DNA from 4 places in the Exiguobacterium sp. s149 genome. Region 1 is predicted to be linked to each of the others. Evidence: riboswitches for the same ligand, from Rfam matches in the RefSeq annotation. Region 1 holds a riboswitch; each other region holds the start of a gene.
What was found. Region 1 has a riboswitch for S-adenosylmethionine ahead of KNP81_RS05845 (2,3-diketo-5-methylthiopentyl-1-phosphate enolase). Riboswitches for the same ligand answer to the same signal wherever they lie in the genome.
Positions count from the first base shown of each region.

Region 2: another riboswitch for S-adenosylmethionine. It lies ahead of KNP81_RS03435 (Na+/H+ antiporter NhaC family protein); the one in region 1 lies ahead of KNP81_RS05845 (2,3-diketo-5-methylthiopentyl-1-phosphate enolase).
Region 3: another riboswitch for S-adenosylmethionine. It lies ahead of KNP81_RS11360 (MetQ/NlpA family ABC transporter substrate-binding protein); the one in region 1 lies ahead of KNP81_RS05845 (2,3-diketo-5-methylthiopentyl-1-phosphate enolase).
Region 4: another riboswitch for S-adenosylmethionine. It lies ahead of msrA (peptide-methionine (S)-S-oxide reductase MsrA); the one in region 1 lies ahead of KNP81_RS05845 (2,3-diketo-5-methylthiopentyl-1-phosphate enolase).

Region 1 covers NZ_JACSLZ010000003.1:161,898-165,389, forward strand. The annotation lists gene KNP81_RS05840 (2-hydroxy-3-keto-5-methylthiopentenyl-1-phosphate phosphatase) at 1-81, opposite strand, end outside; gene KNP81_RS05845 (2,3-diketo-5-methylthiopentyl-1-phosphate enolase) at 78-1,235, opposite strand; SAM riboswitch class I at 1,305-1,406, opposite strand; SAM riboswitch class I at 1,612-1,714, shown strand; gene mtnK (S-methyl-5-thioribose kinase) at 1,796-2,947, shown strand; gene mtnA (S-methyl-5-thioribose-1-phosphate isomerase) at 2,944-3,492, shown strand, end outside.
Region 2 covers NZ_JACSLZ010000002.1:51,380-54,871, forward strand. The annotation lists gene KNP81_RS03430 (GGDEF domain-containing protein) at 128-1,807, shown strand; SAM riboswitch class I at 1,904-1,999, shown strand; gene KNP81_RS03435 (Na+/H+ antiporter NhaC family protein) at 2,052-3,353, shown strand; gene KNP81_RS03440 (TVP38/TMEM64 family protein) at 3,381-3,492, opposite strand, start outside.
Region 3 covers NZ_JACSLZ010000008.1:40,213-43,704, reverse strand. The annotation lists gene KNP81_RS11365 (methionine ABC transporter ATP-binding protein) at 1-764, opposite strand, end outside; gene KNP81_RS11360 (MetQ/NlpA family ABC transporter substrate-binding protein) at 774-1,595, opposite strand; SAM riboswitch class I at 1,668-1,772, opposite strand; gene KNP81_RS11355 (iron-containing alcohol dehydrogenase) at 1,813-2,829, opposite strand; gene KNP81_RS11350 (aminotransferase class I/II-fold pyridoxal phosphate-dependent enzyme) at 2,826-3,492, opposite strand, start outside.
Region 4 covers NZ_JACSLZ010000010.1:25,979-29,470, forward strand. The annotation lists gene KNP81_RS12490 (amidase family protein) at 1-1,156, opposite strand, end outside; gene KNP81_RS12495 (hypothetical protein) at 1,268-1,429, shown strand; SAM riboswitch class I at 1,474-1,574, shown strand; gene msrA (peptide-methionine (S)-S-oxide reductase MsrA) at 1,639-2,151, shown strand; gene KNP81_RS12505 (GRP family sugar transporter) at 2,181-3,044, opposite strand; tRNA gene KNP81_RS12510 (tRNA-Ala) at 3,179-3,251, shown strand; gene KNP81_RS12515 (four-helix bundle copper-binding protein) at 3,367-3,492, shown strand, end outside.

The DNA.
Region 1 (3,492 bases):
GGCGAACGCTTTCATCAAGGCGATGATATTGTCTTCCGCCGTGATCGTCCCGTCGAAGTCGCACAGGATATGGATCGTCATCGCGACGCCCACGCCTTCAACGCGGTATCGAGCTCGTCCGTCTGTCCTTCGGTTTGATCGAGGACGTGAGCGATGGCTTGTCGGAAAGCACGAGCCCCGGCGGCTGCGCCATCCGGGTGTCCGTGAATGCCACCGCCGGCGTTGATGACGACATCTGTCCCGAAATCACGAATGATATCCGCGACGAGTCCCGGATGAATCCCGGCTGATGGGACCGGTAAAATCGGTTTCGACCAATGCGGTTCGGCGCTCTGGTCACGAATCGCGAACGCCTCGTCACGCGGTGTCGCGAGGGAGCCATACGGAGACGGGAAGAGCGTCAAATCGGCCCCGGCGAGGCGTGGGAGTTTACCGAGTAAGAGCGAATGACTGATGGACCCGGTCAAGGCGCCGGCAAAGGCCGGGTGAGCCAAAATCGGCACACGGATGTCTGGGTCGTTCGCAAGTTCGCGCAGTGCGTCAAGACCGTACGTATAGACGTTGAATAGAAGCGCCGTCGCACCGGCCTCAATCAGCCGGAGTGCCTGGTCGCGCAGAGCGAACACAGGACCGCTCAACGTGATGGCATAGAGGACACGCTTCCCGGTCGCCTCAAAGTGCGCTTGAATGACGGCCGCTCCGATGCGGGCCCGTTCGAGCGATGGGGTGAGCGGGTTGTCGTATAAAATTTCGTCGTCTTTGACGATATCGATGCCTCCGGCAAACTGATCGCGGAGTTGCTGCTCGAGAAACGCGAGGTCACGGCCGATGACACCTTTGAAGATGCTCATGACGAGCGGGCGATCATGGACACCGAGCAAATCGCGAATCCCTTCGACGCCGAACTTGGCGCCTTTGAAATGAGGCGCGAGCGTCTCGGGCAACGTCAAATCGATTAACCGGATTGAATCGTCGAGGGACAGTTTCCCGAACGTCGTCGTCAAGATGGATGATAAGTCAGGGCTGACATTATGTAACGGGTAGCGGATCGTGAAGCGGCTCGTCGTATCCGTATGTGTGGTCGACACGACCTCACCCCGGTACGCCTGTAACTGCTCTTGCTCTAAGTGAGGCAGCTCCGTCCAAGTACCGACGGTCAGCTCGAGGGCGATTTTGTCGGCGACGGTCGCGACCGCGTCCGTTCGTTTGATTTCATATGTGGCAGTGATACTCATATGGTTCCTCCTTCCAGGCAAACAAAAAATGACCCCATGCCGAGGCAAGAGGTCATCATAAAAAATGAACTCTTATCTCTCAGCTTTCGCTGCAAGAATTAGCACCGTGCCATCTCTGGTCGGTTGCTGCGACATCATCGGGCTCGTCCCTCCGTCTGCTCTTGATAAGAATGTGATTTGAAGTTGTGAAATTTAATTGAATTTTTGCACAGAATCGTCACGTCGTCAATTCCTTTTTTTCCAAAAAAAATATTTTGGGGAGTTGTTTCCATATATGCACAAAAAAAGACGGAGGTGCACGGAGAAAATGACGTTGACAATTGTGACGTCAAGTCCGTAATATTCATCACATAAGTTCACCGAATCGAATAAACCACTCTTATCGCGAGTTGGCAGAGGGAATTGGCCCGATGACGCCGCAGCAACCGACCACTAGGCACGGTGCTACATCCACCAGACGAATGTCTGACAGATGAGAGGAACAACCATTTTGGCTGTGCCTCTTTCTCGCGGAGAAAGGGGCTTTTTTTGTGGGCAACTTACAGGAAGGGGAAAACATCATGTCATATCAACCATTTACAGAACAGACCGTCGTCGAGCACGTCCGTCAACTAGGATACTTGCAAGAAGGAATCGCCGAGTGTGAGGAAATCGGGGACGGTAACTTGAATCTCGTGTTTCGGATTCGCCAAGGCGAACAGCGCCTAATCGTCAAACAGGCGCTCCCATACGCCAAAGTTGTCGGCGAGAGCTGGCCGCTTACGCTCGAACGGGCATGGATTGAACAGTTGGCACTCCGTGAGTTTGCGAACGTGGCGCCGCGTTTCGTCCCGGACGTCCTCGGCAGCGACCGGACGCTCGCCTACACGATTTTAGAAGATCTGTCTGATTATGAGATTGTCCGCACCGGTTATTTGAAGGGGGAGAGCTATCCGGAACTCGCGCGTCATGTCGGTGAATTTTTAGGAGAGACGCTGTTCGCGACGTCGGATTATGCGGCCGGACCAATTGCGAAGAAGCGGATTGAACGTGACTATTACAATCCGGAACTGTGTGACATCACCGAGAAGCTCATCTTCACCGACCCGTTCAAAGACGCAGAGTCGAACAACATCGAGGCGGCGCTTCGAAAAGATGTCGAACGCCTTTGGCAAGACCAGGCGCTGAAGGTCGAGGTGACGAAACTGAAAGTCGGATTTGTCACGAAACATGAGGCGCTTCTGCACGGTGACCTACATACGGGCAGCATCTTCGCGACCCAACAAGAGACGAAAATCATCGATCCAGAGTTCGCATTTTACGGACCGTTCGGCTTCGACCTGGGCCAAATCATCGCCCATTTGACGCTGTCGACGTTCTATGACCCGTTCAAACGCTTCGAACGTTTCACAGACGTCTTGACGGTGTGGGAGACGTTTGAGAAGACGTTCCGGGCCAACTTTGAGCGCGCCGTCGAACCGTTCAACACGGACGGTTTTGTCGACGAGTTGTTGCGGACGATCTTCAGCGACACGATCGGCTACGCCGGTTGCGAACTCATTCGCCGTGCCGTCGGACTCGCCGGTGTCGCCGATCTCGAGACGTTGCCGGAAGCGACGCGGCTCGAACGAAAACGTGACGCGCTTGCCCTCGGGACGGCGCTCATCAAAGAACGCCACAGCGTCGAATCGATTGACGACTTGGTGACGCTTTTGTCGGGGGTGCGCGTATGACGGTCCAAAACATCCGCTTTAATTCGCAAACGGACGAACTCATCCTATTGGATCAGACGTTGTTGCCGCACGAAGAGCGTTACGTGACAATCGAGACGCTTGAACAGGCCGAACATGCCATCGAGACGCTCCAAGTCCGCGGCGCCCCGGCCATCGCTTATTTCGGAGCGTTCGTCCTCGCCAAAGAGGCGGGCCGGTTAATCGATGACCCGGACTTCACGCGTCGGCTCGAACTCGTCGGACGCCGCTTGATTGCGACCCGGCCGACAGCGGTCAATTTGCAAAACGTGATTGAATCGCTCCTTGATTTAAATGTCGGGGACGACTTTGAGGCGATTGCCGAGGAAATCAAACGGCGCGCCATCGCTTTGTACGACCGGGACGTCGATACGTATCGGGCCATCGGCGAGCATGCACTGACGGTGTTGCCGGCCGGAGGGAACGTGTTGACGATTTGCAACGCCGGTGCCATCGCGACATCGCGATACGGCACGGCGCTCGCGCCGTTTTACGTCGGAAAAGAACAGGGCGTATCTTTCAACGTC
Region 2 (3,492 bases), on a different contig from region 1:
ATAGAGGATATTTCATATAGACTCAATGCTAGAATTCCGCCATTATGGTGGATAGGCAGGACTCGGGCGTGATTGTGCCGAATCTTCTACCATACATAATTGAATTTTTCCCACATAGGAGGGAACCATGAACCATTTCCGCAAGATGTCCGTCCTCGGTTGGAGTATTTGGAGTATGCTATTCAGTTTGACCCTCATCTTGTTCGCTACAGGCGTATTAAACATGCCGGCCATCGAGCCGTTACCGTTCATCTTGATTGCGTTGCTCGTCATTACTTTTCAAATGGACTCCATTGAACGGAAAGGCGTCTACTTTACCTTTTCAGAAAGTATCGTCTTAATTATTTTTTTATTCTTTGATTTTGAGACAGCGCTGTTCGTCAATCAGATTGGACTACTCGTCTTCCAGTTCGTCAACTTGAAACCGCGCGTCGCGCTTCGACGGTTCCGTTTTACGTATCCGTGGAACGCCATCACGTCGTTTTTGGAAATCGCCATCCCGGCCAGCGTCTACTTGGCACTCGGTGGTGTGACCGGTCTCGGTTTTTATTCCCAAGATTCGTTTCTGCCGCTTGCCGGCTTGATTGTGGCCATCATCTTAAACACGGTCGTACAAAAGTATCAAGTCGGTTGGTGGTTCCGTGTCGATATCCCGGTCCGCGACTTTCTAAACATCGCGTTTTACACGTATATCGTCAGTCTCGTCTTCATTTTAGCAGCCTCGCTCTTCCGTGAGACGAACTTGCTTGTCGTCAGCAGTATCGCCGCCGCACTCACCTTCTTTATTAAGCGGCTCATCATCCAGAAAGGTCGGCAAGACGCCTTCAAATCGTTGATTGAACAATATGATGAGGCAAAAGAAGCCGTGTCGTTGTCACAAAGCGAGGCGCAAGCGATTGAGGTGTTCCTCAGTCAATGTGAACGACTCAACGAGTACGACGAAGGGTTCGTCGAGTTCAAACTGTTCGACCGCACACTTTACTTTGATTTAAAGACGCGCCAGCCGATCGATCGCCACGTCGTCTTTGATTTACTCGATGCAACCTATCCGAACGAAGCCTCGGTCGAGTATGAGATGCGCTTTGAATGGGACGCCCCGTTATCGAACGAGTTCGATGAAGACTATCATAGCTTCATCTCGGTCCGTTCCGAGGAAATCGAAGGCATCCGCACGTGGCTCGTCATGACCGGCGAGCACGTCTATGGCTATCCGCCCATCATTCAACGTGAGATTGTCAAACTGCTCAAATCGTTCAATCGAACGATCAGTCGTTGTCATGAACGCGACCGCCTCTATACCGAGAGCCGGACGGACAGCTTGACGTTGCTTGCCAATGCACGGGCTTTTTATGAATACGGGATTCAACAAATCTCGGACGGCTCGATGTATCCGATTTCCGTCGCAATGCTCGATATCGACTTCTTCAAAAAAATCAACGACACGCACGGTCATCAAGTCGGAGACAGCGTGCTCCAAGAGTTTGGTCGCCGCATCCGCCAAGTGCTCCGCACCGATGATTTCGCAGCCCGTTATGGCGGCGAGGAGTTCATCTTGCTGTTGAACCGATGCGATGTCGAAGCCGCCGTCGAGATTGCCGAGCGCATCCGTCAACAAATCGAAACCAAACCATTCCACGTCGACGGAATCGATATCCCAGTGACCGCCTCAATCGGCGTCGATACGATTCAAGCGTTCGGTGACAAACGACTAGACGATACGATTCGCAACGCCGACCGAGCGCTTTACGTCGGCGGGAAGTACGCAGGACGCAACCGCGTCGCCCATTACAATTTTTTGACGTCCTGACTCGCCCCCACGTGCATCGCGTGGGGGTTTGCTATTGACAAGCAGATTTGAAACAGGTACGTTAGGGAACGTGTCTTATAACTAAATATCACAACTTTTTTATCAAGAGAGACTGAGGGACTGGCCCGATGACGTCTCGGCAGCGGGTAACCTGTGCCAAATCCAGCGAGCGGTCTGCTCGAAAGATGAAAAAAGTGTTTCTTGTAGAGAGAGCCTTTTTTCAGAAGGCTCTCTTTTTATTTTTATGAATGAGGTGAATCGATTGGAACAACCAACAGCTAACAAATGGGCGCTCTTGCCCTTACTCGTCTTCCTCGTCTTCTTTATCGGGGCAGGCATCTACTATGACGATTTTTATAAATTTCCCGTCTTGATTGCGGCCTTGATTGCCGTCATCGTCGCGGCGATGATGACGAAAGGAAGCGTCACCCAGACGGTCGAACGTGTCGCCCAAGGCGCCGGCAACCCAAGCATCTTGATCATGGTGTTCATCTTCTTGCTCGCCGGCGCGTTTTCAAGCGTCGCAGAAGCAATCGGGGCGATTGATGCGACCGTCAATGCGGCATTGACGTTATTACCGCCTTCGCTCCTCTTGAGCGGCCTGTTCGTCATCGCGGCTTTCATCTCAATGGCGATGGGCACATCGACCGGGACGATTGCCGCACTGGCGCCGATCGCCCTCGGCATCCATGAGGAGAGCGGCGTCAATATCGCCATCGCAGCAGCGGCCGTCGTTGGCGGTGCCATGTTCGGTGATAACTTGTCGTTCATTTCGGACACGACGATTGCAGCCGTCCGCACCCAACGGACGAACATGCGCGACAAGTTCCGGACTAACTTTTGGATCGTCTTGCCGGCAGCCGTCATCACAACGATTTTGCTCGCCGTCTTATCGAGCGGTGAATCGACCATCGAGCCGGCAGCGTTTGAATGGTATAAGCTGATTCCGTACCTTGCGGTCATCGTGCTCGCCTTGACGGGAATGAACGTCATCCTCGTCTTGCTCGGCGGCATCGCCCTGACCGGCATCATCGGTCTGTTGGACGGCAGTCTAGCCGTCACCACGTACGTCACCGCCATGGCGGACGGCATGATGGGCATGGCCGAGATTTCACTCCTGACATTGCTCATGGGTGGGCTCGTCGGACTCATCTCGCATAACGGCGGACTCACGTACTTGCGTGACGCGCTCACGTCCCGAATTAAAAGACGGGCCGGCGCGGAGTGGAGCATCGCCGGGCTCGTCAGTGCGACAAACGTCGCGACGGCGAACAACACGATTTCGATTCTCGTGGCTGGTCCGCTCGCCGCGAACATCGCCGACGATTATGACATCGAACGTAAAAAGTCAGCGAGTGTACTCGATATCTTCTCGTGTGGGGTCCAAGGTCTGTTGCCTTATGGGGCACAGCTTCTCATTGCGGCCGAACTGACGAACACAGCGTCACCGGCGCTCGTTCCGTATATGTTCTATCCGTTCTTGTTGTTCATTTGCGGAGGATTGGCCATCGCCTTCAACTTCCCGCGTTTCAAAAAACGCGCTTAACGAAAACGACCTTGTGAAGCAGTCGCTTCACAAGGTCGTTTGTCGTTTCGCTTCAAGTTCACGTTTCAGCTGCTCGTTCCGTTTTCTGAAGGCACGCCGTTTAAGCAGTTCTTCGAGTCCACGGCTGATGGCCCATAGG
Region 3 (3,492 bases), on a different contig from region 1:
AATTCGTCGACGACCTCTTTCGGGACATCGAGGTTCGTTTTCAAGAATTTGCGCGTCGTCGCATGCTGCGGGTCAGAGAACACGTCGAGCACGTTCCCTTCTTCGATGATCCGGCCGGCCTCGATAACCGCGACCCGGTCGCAGATGCGCTCGATGACTTCCATCTCGTGGGTGATGAGGAAAATCGTCAGCCCGAGCTCGCGGTTGATGTCGAGCAACAGGTCGAGGATCGACTCGGTCGTCTCTGGGTCGAGCGCGCTCGTCGCCTCGTCGCTGAGCAAGATGTCCGGCTCATGCGCGAGGGCGCGGGCGATGGCGACACGTTGCTTCTGTCCGCCCGACAATTGCTCCGGGTAATGTTTCCGATGGTCCGTCAATCCGACGATGTCGAGATACTTGTCGACACGCTCACGGATCGTGCGCTTATCAAGCCCCTCGAGACGGAGCGGGATGGCGACGTTCTCTTCGACGGTCGCCGTCTTCAGCAGGTTGTAATGTTGGAAAATCATCCCGATGCGATGACGCAGCTTCGAGAGCCCTCGTTTGTCGAGTCTCGTGATGTCCTGTCCTTCGATTTCGACCTGGCCCGACGTCGGGCGTTCGAGCAGGTTGATCATACGGATGAGCGTGCTCTTGCCGGCCCCGCTTCGCCCGATGATACCGAAGATTTCGCCTTTATCGATGGTGAGCGAGACGTCGTCGAGTGCGGTGACGGCACTTTTATTTACCGTGAACGTCTTCGTGATGCCTTTAAGTGCGATCATAGGCCCTCCTTAAAACGCCGGGACGATCGAGCCGTCGAACGTCTCTTCGATGAACGTCCGGACCTCGTCCGAGTGATAGTACGATTTGAGCGTGGCGACGACTTCGTCATCCTTGTTGTCGGTGCGGACGACGACGTAGTTCGGATACGGGTTGTCGACCGTGTCCTCGTGGAACAAAGCGTCCTCGTTGATGGACAGGCCGGCACCCATCGCGAAGTTCGTGTTGATGGCCGCGAGCGCGACTTCCGGGAGCTGGGTCGGGAGCTGCGACGCCTCGAGCTCGATGAATTCAAGGTTGAGCGGGTTCTCGGCAATATCGCGTTTCGTCGCCTTGTCCGTCAAGCCTTCCTTCAGCGTGATGAGTCCCGCTGTCTCATACAGACGTAGCGCCCGCAACTCGTTCGCCGGGTCGTTCGGGACAGCGACCTTGTCGCCTTCTTTTAAATCTTTAATGTCCGTCAACTTCTCTGAGTAGAGACCCATCGGGAAGGCGACGGTCTTGAACACGTCGTCGATTTTATAGTCTTTATCGGCTTTTTGCAGTTCGAGGAATGAGAGCGTCTGATAGCTGTTGACGTCGAGGCTGCCCTCGGCGAGCGCTGTGTTCGGCGTATTGTAGTCGTTGAACACCTTGATATCAAGCTCGAGTCCGTCTTCGGCCGCGAGTTCTTTCACTTTCTCGGCGATCTGTTGGTGCGGCCCGCCCGTGACGCCGATCGTGAGCGACTCCGTGCTGAGCGCCTCACTTGCGTCCGATTGTCCGCATGCTGAGAGCGCGATGGCGGCGAGTAGTGATGTTCCTGCAAGTACTGTTTTCTGTTTGATGTTCATTTGTTTTCCTCCTCCAAAATGAAAGCCCGCTACTCATTCAGAGTGGCGGGCACGACAAGTCAAAGTCGGACACGCTCATCTCCCAGACGATTTCGTCTGTTGGAATTAGCACCATGATCATTACGATCTGGTTGCCGGGTTTCACAGGGCCAGTCCCTCCACCACTCTTGATAAGCAATCGGTCTATTTAGTTGTTATCATCTTACTTTTAATTGGTTTAATTGTAAATAGATAATTGTAAATTTTCAAAAATTATTTTCAGAAAATCTTTATCGAGCGGTGCCGGCAATTGTTGCAGCTCGGTCTCCGTCATGACGGAGTCGACCAGTACCGGGATGTCGCTCGACCCGACCCCGAGCGCCGCGAGCGTCGTCGGGGCACCGAACCGTTTCAACCAGGCTTCCAAATACGGGGCATCGGCCGAGCGCCGCAAGCGCTCTTGGACGATTAGGCCGAAGCCGACCTTGTCTCCGTGCAAGAATGAGTGGGTCGACTCGAACCGGCTGAGCGAGTTATGGACCGCATGGCCTACGGCGACGCGTGTCCCGGCGTCACCAAAGCCACCGACGGCGCCGCCGATGGCGAGCACGTGATCGACCGCGAAGCGGACGTCGTCACTATACGACTCAAAAGCGTGCTCGCTCAATTCAAGTTCGACGAGACGCCCGCACTGTTCGGCCAAGACGAGTCCGGTGTTGACGCCGGCGTCAGCTGAGCTGTCACCACTCAAATAACGGGCCTCGTAAAACTTCGCGACCGTGTCGATGACACCTGCCCGGAAGTATTCATATGGTGAGCGAGAGATGACCCGTGAGTCGACGATGACCCGTTCGATGACGACGCGGAACATGTCGTAGCGGTCGTAGCTCCCGTCCTCCTGATAGACGACGCTGAGCGGTGTGAACGCCGCACAGTTGGAGGCGAGCGTTGGGACGACGATGAGCGGGACGTTCCGTTGATAGGCGACAAGTTTGGCCGTATCGACGAGCTTGCCGCCGCCGATGGCGATTAACACGTCGGCGTCAAACGGTTTGAGCCGTTCGACTTCCGAGTCCGTGCACTCCCCGCTGAACCTTGTTGCCGGATAGTCCGCGATTCCCGGATCGATTTCCCGAACGATGCCATATCCGTTCTGACCGTGCAGGACGTGGGCACGTCGGCCGTCGACTAAGTCATCGAGACGGTCGAGCGCGTCATCGGCGTGGTCATATTCAAGGACGGCCTGACGAATCATGCCCGCACCTCCTCATAGGCGGCAAACAACCGCTCGATTCGTTCGACGGCCTCGTCAATCTTCGGTTCCGGTGAGACGAGGCCGAAGCGGACGTATCCGTTCCCTTCCGAGCCGAAGAAATAGCCCGGGGTGACGGCGACACCGGCTTCATGCAGCAGTTTCCGCGAGAACGACTTGGCATCACCCTCAGGCACTTTCGCCCAGACGAAGAACGAGCCTTCCGGCGGTTCGACGGCCCAGCCGGCCCGGTTCAACCCGTCGATCAGGCGATCACGCCGTGCCTCGTACAGTCGTGCCAAGTCATCGCGAATAGTACGGGGCGCCTCGAGTGCGGCGACGGCCGCCGCCTGGATGGCCGAGAACACGCTGACGTGGACGTGGTCCTGATACGTGTTGATCGCCTCGATGATGTCCGCGTTCCCGACGGCGAAGGCGACGCGCCAACCGGACATGTTGAACGCTTTCGACATCGTATATACCTCGATGCCCACTTCTTTCGCCCCTTCCGCCTGCAGGAAACTCGGCGGGACATGTCCATCGAATCCGATGCTGCCGTATGCGAAATCGTGGACGACCATCAAGTCCCGCTCCCGGGCGAAACGGACGGTATCGTCAAAGAAAGCGGGTGAGGCGACGGCTCCGGTCGGATTGCTCGGGTAGTTT
Region 4 (3,492 bases), on a different contig from region 1:
CGTGATAAACGTCGTCGAGGCGGCGCGTCAAATAGGCGTCCTCAATCAAGCGGCCCGATTGTTCATCCGCTTTCTCGAACGTCTTCTGTCCATGCGGAATCGTCTCGGGATGACTGTTGTTACAGTTAATCAAATCCGACAACGTCTCATACGGGAGCGTCGTCGAGGCGAGATACGCCTCGATTCCGAGCTTGAACTCATGGTACAGGATATCCCCTTGGTCGAGCCCTGCTTTCGACGGCAGTTCGACGGTGACGACCTCGATGCCGCTCTGTTTCAGCAATGCGATCGCTTCGTCGTAGAGCACCTGCTCTTCTTCAGACAGATCGGTCTTGACGACGCCGACACGCATACCGACTGCTTGCCGCTCATCAAGACAAGTCCGGTAAGGCGGACCGGCCGGAAGATGCGTCGTCGCTGGGTCAGCGGGATCTTCCCCGACCATCGCCTCAAGGGCGAGCACCGCATCCCGTAGTGTCCGTGCCATTGGGCCGGCCGTGTCCTGCGACCGGGAGATCGGGATGATGCCGCTGCGGCTAATCAAACCGACGGTCGGTTTGATGCCAACGATTCCATTATGGACGCTCGGGTGGATAATCGAGCCACTCGTCTCGCTGCCGACGGCAAGCAACGTCAAGTTGGCAGCGACCGCCGACGCCGAACCTGAACTCGACCCTCCGACATCGAGCTTGTCCCCATATGGATTGAGCGTCTGGCCACCAACCCCACTCCAGCCGTTCGGCATGCCCTCAGTCAAAAAGTTGGCCCATTCGGATAAGTTCGCTTTTCCGAGGATGATGGCCCCATTCGCGCGCAGGCTTTGAACGAGATGGGCGTCCCGGCCGGCGAAGTGATGCGCGAGGGCGACGGCCCCGGCCGTCGTCTTCATCAATCCCGCCGTCTCGACATTGTCTTTAATCAACACCGGGATGCCGAGCAACGGCAAGCGGTCACCTCGTCGAAACGCCCGGTCGGCCGCCTCGGCCTCGAACAAGGCGTCCGGGTTCACTTGAATGACCGCTCTCAGCTTGTCGTTCAACTGGGCGATCCGTGTCAAATAGTAGGCCGTCACGTCACGCGCCGTGAACGTTCCTTCTTTATATCCGCGCTGGGCGGTCTCGATATCGAGTTCGAAACATGTGTTTGGTTCAGTCATATAGATTCCTCCTTTGGTCACTCGATGGTATTCGCTATCTCCAGATGATTTCCTGTTTTCGTTCGCCAACGAATATGTAACTTGGTACACTGAAAGAAAAGGGAGGTTACTATGAATCGTTCGTACGTACTCGTCTTATTGTCCGTCTTTGCCTTGTTCTTCTTACAGCTATATGCCGGGGACGCTCCGTATACGCTACCGCTCTCCATCGTCCTCGTCATCTTGATTCTCGGCGCCACCTTGTTCCAACTTCGACGCAAACCAAACCGTTGACGCCGCTTCAAATCTGATGGTATGATGCTCTCACCAACTACATATCGATATCTTGAGTGAACGAGAGACCTGGCTCTATGACTTCACAGCAACCTGCTTCGGCAAGGTGCTACTTCCAGCAAGGCATGTGCCTTGGCCGATATGACAGAGCGCTCATGTCGATGACATGAGCGCTTTTTTTGGGAAAATTGATCGAGGGGGACTTACTAATGGAAAAAGCAACATTCGCAGGCGGCTGTTTTTGGTGCATGGTGACGCCGTTCGAGGAGCAACCTGGCATCGAGTCAATCGTATCCGGTTATACGGGAGGTCACGTCGATGACCCGACGTATGAACAAGTGAAAACAGGGACGACGGGACATTATGAGGTCGTCGAGATCACGTTCGACCCGACGCTGTTCGTTTATGAGCGCCTGCTCGAACTATATTGGATTCAGACCGATCCGACCGATGACGGCGGCCAGTTCCAAGACCGCGGCAGCCAATATGCGCCGGCCATCTTCTATCATACTGAAGAACAACGCGTGAAAGCAGAGCAGAGTCGCGACGCGCTCGCGGCGAGCGGACGATTCAAACAGCCAATCGTCACGAAGATTCTACCGGCCGACACGTTCTATCCGGCCGAGGAATACCATCAAGACTTCCATAAAAAAAATCCGGCCCACTATAAAGAGGACCGGAAGAAATCTGGGCGCGACGCATTCATCGAGCAAGCCTGGTAAACAAAAGACGGGTCGTCTGACCCGTCTTTTTAGCTTTTCGCAATCCCGAGCATGAATCCGGCCACGACGATGAGCCCGATTCCCATAAAGACGAAGACCCGTTCTTTCGTCGTCTTCTCTTCTTTCAATAGATAAATCCCACCGAGCGTCGCCACGACGACGTTCAATTGCGACAAGGCGAACGACGTCGCGATGCCGACCTCACCGCTCGACACGAACAGCCCGAAGTTCCCAATCCCCCAGGCGAGACCGGCCAAGATGTTTTTGAACGTCTTCGGGTCGAACTTCTTGACATCTTTCTCGCGCAAGCTGAACAAGAGCGCTGCGATGAACATCCCGACCGATTGCGGCAAGATGGCCGTGATGCCGTCGACCTCGAAATAGTTCGTCAAGACGGCATACGTCACATAACCGATACTCGACACGAGCAGGACGAGCAAGCCTTTCTTCAAGGCCCCGCTACTGTCGCCGTCTTTGTTCTGCTGATATGACGTCAGTGCCGCCCCGATGATAATCAACACGAGCGCAGAAAAACCGAGCCATAACTCGGTCGACGTCTGCCAATCACCGAGCACGATGACGCCGAACAAGGACGTCCCGACGAGTTGCATACCGGTGCTGATCGGCATCGCTTTCGATACACTTAAAATTTGGAACGATTGGAACTGTAAATATTGCCCGAGTGCCCAGAACACACCGGAGATGAAGCCGGTCACGATTGCTAGCGTCGTGAACTCCGGATTGAATACGAGTGCGATGATGACCGCCATCACCATCGCCCCAATCGTCGTCCCGATTAACTGTTGAATCGGCTTACCACCGACTTTCGACACGATGAGCGGGATACTCCCCCACATCAAGGCAGGTAAGAGTGCGAGTAAAATCATTTCCATAGATAACACCTGCTTTCGTAGAATAACATTACCAATGATTTTCCCACGTTTACGCACGATTAAACTTTGTTCGAAAAAATTTAAAAATATCCATTGCCAAATGTTTTACTAGGATGATATAATAATTTTCGAACGGGGCATTAGCTCAGCTGGGAGAGCGCCACGCTGGCAGCGTGGAGGTCAGCGGTTCGAGCCCGCTATGCTCCATTATGGAAGTCACCACTCATTTGAGGGGTGACTTTTTTTTGCGTCTCCGCCCGGTTTAAGTCACCTGGTAGCGGGTAATGATTGTAAGACATCATTATTCTAAGGGGGACTTACTATGGATCGTGCCTCTGTCGAAGAGACCATTTTAGCCGTCATCGACTGTATGCGGGCAAGCAATCACTGTTTCTCAAAATGTTTACAAGAAGAGGATTTATTGATGGTCGCCGAGTGTATCCGGCTG